Bradyrhizobium diazoefficiens: one gene and its partner. The protein of the gene in region 2 binds, or shares a complex with, the protein of the main gene of each other region. Links are inferred from orthologs where the notes say so. Each region holds a gene or a part of one and is shown on either strand. Other genes may lie near its edges.

Region 1 (3,920 bases), 420 kb from region 2 along the record:
AGGGAGCGGTTCGTGATCCCCAAGGCGAGCGCGCTCGCGCCATGCCTGGCCAACAGCAACTGATTGAGGGGCGGCCCCGCCGCCCAATGCTTCATACGGGCCGACGCTTGATGCGCCAGACTGTGCCGACGAATTCTGAAGGACCATTCGCGACGCTGCGGAGTGATACTCCCGCGCGCCGCCTCGGTCCTGAAGCTTCCGGTTCGGCAAGGCGCGAGAGACGGCGTTTCGGCCTTCCCCTCACCCCCGAATCAGGTGGACCGTCGCGTCACCCGGCAGCGCAATTCGCGCCCACGGTCGATCGCGCCCGCCGCCGCCAAGAGTTAAGACATGCCCAACAAGATGTTGATCGATGCCACCCACCCGGAAGAGACCCGGGTCGTCGTGGTCCGCGGCAATCGCGTCGAAGAGTTTGATTTCGAGACTGCGCAACGCAAGCAACTGCGCGGGAATATCTACCTCGCCAAGGTCACAAGGGTCGAACCCTCGCTCCAGGCCGCCTTCGTCGAATATGGCGGCAACCGCCACGGCTTCCTCGCCTTCAGCGAAATCCATCCCGACTACTACCAGATCCCGGTCGCCGACCGGCAGGCGCTGATCGAGGCCGAGGAACAGGCCCATCGTGAGGCCGAGGAGGAGAGCGAGAACCGCTCCCATGGCCGCCGCCGTTCGCGCCACCGCAATGCCCGCCGCCGCGGCCATGGCGAGCGCGTCCGCAGCGACATCGTCGAAGGCCTCGAGGCCGGCGTCGATCCCACGGCCCAGCCGGTCGAGGGCGAGGCCCTGCACCCTGAGGGGGCTTCGCACGAGAGCGAGTACCTGCACGCCGATGCCGAGCATCATGGCGAGCACGAAGCCCACGATCATCACGACCACGATCATGGCGAGCATGATCACGAGCATCATGATCACCACGACCATGATCATCGGGAGCACGGGCACGACGATCATCATGAGACCCATGATGACGACCATCATCACGATGCGCACGACCATCACGACCATGATCATGACGAGACGCCCGCGGCCGTCGGCGCCGAGCCCGTAGTCGCAACCGAGACCGTTGCCGAGCCGCAGGAAGCCCACGCTGATGAAGCCCATGCCGAGGCTCTGGCCGAAGCCGTGACCTCGGCCGCGGAGCCGGCTGATGCCGTTTACGGCGACGGCGCCGAGGCGCCGCATGCCGAGGCCGCGGAAGCAGCCGGCGAAGACGACGAGGACGAGGACGAGGACGGCGAGGAAGCCGAAGAGGAACACGTCGAATCCGTCGGGGGCGACGACGTGCTCGAGGAAGTGCCCGAGCGCACCTTCCGTCCGCGCCGCCAGTACAAGATCCAGGAAGTCATCAAGCGCCGCCAGGTGATGCTGGTCCAGGTCGTCAAGGAAGAGCGCGGCAACAAGGGCGCGGCGCTCACGACCTATCTCTCGCTGGCCGGCCGCTATGCCGTGTTGATGCCGAACACCGCGCGTGGCGGCGGCATCAGCCGCAAGATCACCAGCGCGCAGGACCGTTCGCGCCTGAAGGAAGTGGTGCAGGACCTCGACGTGCCCGAGGGCATGGGCATCATCCTGCGCACCGCCGGCGCCTCCCGCACCAAGCCCGAGATCAAGCGCGATTTCGAGTATCTGATCCGGATGTGGGAGACGGTGCGCGACCTGACGCTGAAGTCGCAGGCCCCGACCCTCGTCTACGAGGAAGGCTCGCTGATCAAGCGCTCGCTGCGCGACCTCTACAACAAGGAGATCGACGAGATTCAGGTCGCCGGCGAGTCCGGCTACCGCGAAGCGCGCGATTTCATGAAGATGCTGATGCCCGCCAATGTCAGCGCGGTGAAGCAGTATCGCGATGGCCAGCCGCTGTTCTCGCGCATGGGCGTGGAGAGCCAGTTGGACGCGATGTTCTCGCCGACCGTGCAGCTGCGCTCCGGCGGCTATATCGTGATCAATCAGACCGAGGCGCTGGTCTCGATCGACGTCAACTCGGGACGATCGACCCGCGAGCACCATATCGAAGACACCGCGCTCAAGACCAATCTGGAGGCCGCCGAAGAGGTCGCCCGCCAGCTCCGCCTGCGCGACCTCGCCGGCCTGATCGTCATCGACTTCATCGACATGGACGAGAAGCGCAACAACCGCGCGGTCGAACGCAAGCTGTCCGATTGCCTGCGGCAGGATCGCGCCCGCATCCAGGTCGGCCGCATCTCGCATTTCGGCCTCCTGGAAATGTCGCGCCAGCGCATCCGCGCCAGCGTGCTGGAGTCCTCGACCGACCCCTGCCCGCATTGCGGCGGCACCGGCCACGTCCGTTCGGTGTCGTCGGTGGCGCTGCAGCTGTTGCGCGGCCTCGAAGAGATCCTGATGAAGGGCGCGACCCACAATCTCGTGGTTCGCACCCGCACCGATGTCGCGCTCTATGTGCTGAACCACAAGCGCGGGCATCTGCGCGACCTCGAGAACAGCTTCAAGGTCACGCTGTCTGTGATCGCCGACCCCAGCGTCAGCGGACCGCAGGCCTATCTCATCGATCGTGGCGAGCAGGTGCATACGCTCGAAGCCGCCAAGGCGCTGCTCGCGGCGCAGGCGGCAGCGAGTCCGCCGCCGCTGGCCGAAGAGGCCTATGACGACGAGGAATTCGATCCGGAACTGGAATCCGAGGTCGAGACCGAGGAGACCGAAGGTCTCACCGAAGAGCAGGCTGCCGGCGAGGCCGGCCCCGAGCAGGACGGCCAGCGCCGCAAGCGTCGCCGTCGCCGCCGCGGCCGCGGTGGCCAGCGCGACGGCGAGCTGCGCGAGGACAGCCCACCCACCCTTCCCGAGGCGGTCGTGGCCGCCGGCGAAGGCGAGGAGGACGATGCCGATACCGAGCAGGACGGCGAGGAAGGCGAGGAGCAGGCCGCCCGTGGCGAGCAGCAGGGCGGCGGCGAGCGCCGGCGCCGGCGCGGTCGCCGCGGCGGACGCCGTCGGCGTGGCGGTGGCGAGGAAGGCCTCGCTGGCTCCATCGGCGACGAGCTCGCGGCCAATGCCCCGCCGGAAGCGAGCGACGCAGTCGCCGACTTCGACAGCTTCGGCAGCGAAGCTGCGCCCTCGATCGCACAGGCCGAGCACGTCGTGGAGCCGCAGGCTGCACAGCCTGAGGCGCAAGCGGAAACGCCGGCTGCGGCCCAGCCGGAGCCCGCGCCCAGCGCCGCAGCCGAGGAGCCTGCGGACGACAAGGCGGCGCGCCGCCGCTCCACGGTCCGGGAAAAGGTGAGCTTCCTGCTCAACAGCGAGAGCGAGCCGGCAGCGCCGGTTACGGAGGCGAGCGAGCCGGTTCCTCCGCCTGCGCCTGAGCCTGCGCCGGAAGCAGCAAATGAAACGCCGGCCGCACCGCGTCGTGCCGGCTGGTGGTCGCGGCGCTTCGGCGGCGGCGGCGAGTAAGAGAGACAATCGCGTTGAAACCGCCCGGCCAAACCGGGCGGTTTTGATTTGGCGAGGGCATTCGAATGCAAAGCGCGATCGTTCTCGGCGGCGGCATGATTGGCGTCAGCGCGGCGCTGCACCTGCGGCAGCGCGGCTGGTCGGTCACGCTCGTTGACCGCAGGGAGCCGGGCCGCGAGACCAGCTACGGCAATGCCGGGATGATCCAGGCCGAAGCGGTGCGCCCCTATCCGATGCCGCGCGATCTCTTTTCGCTGCTCAAGATCGCGACCGGCCGCACCAACGACGTCCGCTACAGCCCGTCGTCGCTTCATCTCCATATCGAGCCCCTGCTCCGCTACTGGTGGCATTCGGCGCCGAAGCGGCATCGCGAAGCGATCGACGCCTGGGCGCGGCTGATCGCCTACGCAACAAGCGAGCACGACATCCTCATTCGCGAGGCCCATGCCGACAATCTGATCCGCCGCGCCGGATACCGGCATCTGCATCGCGACCCGGGCTCA
Region 2 (3,115 bases):
GTCCGACCAGACGCGCCGGGAGCCCTGGCCGGGCGTCGGCGGCTCGACGACATTGGCGTGGCCGGTCGCGAGATCGATCTTGGCGATGTAGCTGCCGGCGAGCGAGGCGTACCAGACGTCGCCTTTGGGCGTGACTGCGATGCCATAGGGGCCAATGCCCTTCGGCGCCTTGAACACGTCCATCGCGCCGGATTGCGGCGTGAGACGGCCGTAATAGCCGGACTGGCCAGTGAACCAGTAGGTGCCGCTTCGGTCGAACACACCGGTATTGAGATTGGCGTAGGCGTACTTTTCGGGCAGGCGGAACAGCGTGACCTTGAGATCACGGGGATCGACCCGCACGATCGCGTTCTGGCCGCCCTCGGTAATCCAGGGCGCGCCGTCGGGCCCGATGGTCACGCCGTGCGGGGCGGCACCGTCGCCGAGGCTGACCGTCTTGAAGCTGCCATCCCTGGGATCGAGCCGGCCGAGCATCCCTTTGCCCTGCGCCGTAAACCAGACCGTGCCGTCGGCGGCGGGAGCGAGGTCGTGCAGGCCGATGCCGGGCCTGATCGGGAAAAATTTTGTCCGGAACGGGCCTTCCTGCGCAAAAGATGGGCGGGTCGCGAGGAAGGCGGTGCTCGAGGCAAGAAACTGGCGGCGATTCATGGCGTTACCCCGACTGTTTCAGATTGAGGTTGGACGCACGGACCAGGCAGCGTCAAGCTTAGTCCGATGTCCTTCGCGCGTCCGTCGAACCGGATCGTCCAAGCGTTCACATTTGCTTGCGGCCCGTGTAAGACCCGCGGCACCGATCAGCCCTAACGAACGGAAGTGTACATCATGACCGCCATTATCGACATCATCGGCCGCGAAATTCTCGATAGCCGGGGCAATCCCACCGTCGAGGTCGACGTCGTGCTGGAAGATGGTGCGCTTGGCCGCGCCGCCGTGCCGTCAGGCGCCTCGACCGGTGCCCATGAAGCCGTGGAACTGCGCGACGGCGACAAGGCGCGCTATCTCGGCAAGGGCGTCACCAAGGCGGTCGGCGCAGTCAACGGCGAGATCTTCGAGGCGCTGAGCGGCCTCGATGTCGAGCAGCAGGCCCAGATCGACCAGATCATGATCGACCTCGACGGCACGCCGAACAAGAGCCGGCTGGGCGCCAACGCCATTCTCGGCGTCTCGCTCGCCTGCGCCAAGGCGGCCGCGAACTCGCTCGACATGCCGCTCTATCGTTATGTCGGCGGCACCGCCGCGCGGCTCTTGCCGGTGCCGATGATGAACATCATCAATGGCGGCGTGCATGCCGACAACCCGATCGACTTCCAGGAGTTCATGATCCTCCCGGTCGGCGCCTCGTCTTTCGCGGAAGGGCTGCGCTACGGCGCGGAGGTCTTCCACACGCTGAAGTCGGAGCTGAAGAAGGCCGGCCACAACACCAATGTCGGCGACGAGGGCGGCTTTGCCCCGAACCTGCCGTCGGCCGACGCCGCGCTCGACTTCGTCATGAACGCGATCGGCAAGGCCGGCTACAAGGCTGGCAGCGACATCGTGATTGGCCTCGACTGCGCCTCGACCGAGTTCTTCAAGGACAGCAAGTATGTCTATGAAGGCGAGGGCAAGACCCGCTCGATCTCCGAGCAGGCCAAATATCTCGCCGATCTCGTCTCGCGCTATCCGATCGTCACCATCGAGGACGGCATGTCGGAAGACGACATGGACGGCTGGAAGGAGCTCACCGATCTCATCGGCAAGAAGTGCCAGCTGGTCGGCGACGATCTCTTCGTCACCAACGTCAAGCGCCTCGCCGAAGGCATCAAGGCCGGCCGCGCCAATTCGATCCTGATCAAGGTCAACCAGATCGGCACGCTGACCGAGACGCTCGCCGCCGTCGAGATGGCGCACAAGTCGGGCTATACCTCGGTGATGTCGCACCGCTCCGGCGAGACCGAGGATTCCACCATCGCCGACCTCGCGGTCGCCACGAACTGCGGACAGATCAAGACCGGATCCCTTGCGCGTTCCGATCGCACCGCCAAATACAACCAGCTCCTGCGCATCGAGCAGCAGCTCGGCAAGCAGGCGCTCTATGGCGGCAGGGCGGCACTAAAGGCGCTGGCATAAGCCGGCGCCCGCGCGACACGCGAAAAACAGAAACAGGGGAGGATTAGACATGAGCGACGGCAAGACCGGAATGCAATTGCGTTCACTGCTCAAGAAGAGCGGCGAGCTGGAATTGTCCCTCGTGAATGTCCCGACCCCGGAGCCGGCCGACGACGAGGTCGTCGTCCGCGTCGAGGCGACGCCGATCAATCCGTCCGATCTCGGCCTGTTGATCGGCGCCGCCGATATGTCGGCCGCCAAGGCGTCCGGCACCAGGGAGATGCCGGTCATCACCGCGACCATGCCGGAAGGCGCGATGCGGATGATGGCGGCGAGGTTCGACCAGTCGCTGCCGGTCGGCAATGAGGGCGCCGGCACGGTGATCCGGACCGGTGCGTCCGATGCCGCAAAAGCGCTGATGGGCAAGACGGTGTCGATGATCGGCGGCGCCATGTACACGCAGTACCGCGTGCTCAAGGTCCGCGACGTCATGGAGCTGCCGGCCGGCACCACGGCCGCCGACGGCGCGTCCTGGTTCGTCAATCCGCTGACTGCGCTCGGCATGACCGAGACGATGCGGCGGGAGAACCATAAGGCGCTGGTGCATACGGCTGCGGCGTCCAACCTCGGCCAGATGCTGAACAAGATCTGCATCAAGGACGGCATCGGCCTCGTCAACATCGTCCGCAGCAAGGAGCAGGCCGACATCCTGCACAAGATCGGCGCCAAGCACGTCGTCGATTCCTCCGCGCCGAGCTTCATGGACGATCTCACGGACGCGCTGGTGGAGACCGGCGCCACCATCGCCTTCGACGCCATCGGCGGCGGCAAGCTCGCCAGCCAGATCCTGACCGCGATGGAAGTGGCGGCCAACAAGACCGCGAAGGAATACAGCCGCTACGGCTCCAACGTGTACAAGCAGGTCTACATCTACGGCAGCCTCGATACGCGCCCGACTGAGCTGAACCGGTCGTTCGGCCTCAGCTGGGGCGTTGGCGGCTGGCTGCTGACGCCGTTCCTCCAGAAGATC

What was found.
Region 1: the proteins of eno (region 2) and JJB99_RS20720 are in contact, whole or in part, in a solved structure (PDB 2FYM), measured with the Escherichia coli proteins. The link is inferred for Bradyrhizobium diazoefficiens from one-to-one orthologs.

Annotation. Positions count from the first base shown.
Region 1 is NZ_CP067100.1:4,362,101-4,366,020, forward strand. Bases 12-3,617 are described here. They hold JJB99_RS20720 (Rne/Rng family ribonuclease), read left to right. Parts: upstream 12-330; coding sequence 331-3,417; downstream 3,418-3,617. Other genes in these bases: JJB99_RS20725 (NAD(P)/FAD-dependent oxidoreductase), read left to right, coding at 3,483-3,617. Also shown: more of JJB99_RS20725, read left to right, coding at 3,618-3,920. UniProt on the Escherichia coli protein: Endoribonuclease that plays a central role in RNA processing and decay. Required for the maturation of 5S and 16S rRNAs and the majority of tRNAs. Also involved in the degradation of most mRNAs.
Region 2 is NZ_CP067100.1:3,938,686-3,941,800, forward strand. The notes cover bases 164-2,964. They hold eno (phosphopyruvate hydratase), read left to right. Parts: upstream 164-822; coding sequence 823-2,106; downstream 2,107-2,964. Other genes in these bases: JJB99_RS18655 (Vgb family protein), read right to left, coding at 164-648; JJB99_RS18665 (zinc-binding dehydrogenase), read left to right, coding at 2,156-2,964. In the rest of the region: more of JJB99_RS18655, read right to left, coding at 1-163; more of JJB99_RS18665, read left to right, coding at 2,965-3,115. UniProt on the Escherichia coli protein: Catalyzes the reversible conversion of 2-phosphoglycerate (2-PG) into phosphoenolpyruvate (PEP). It is essential for the degradation of carbohydrates via glycolysis.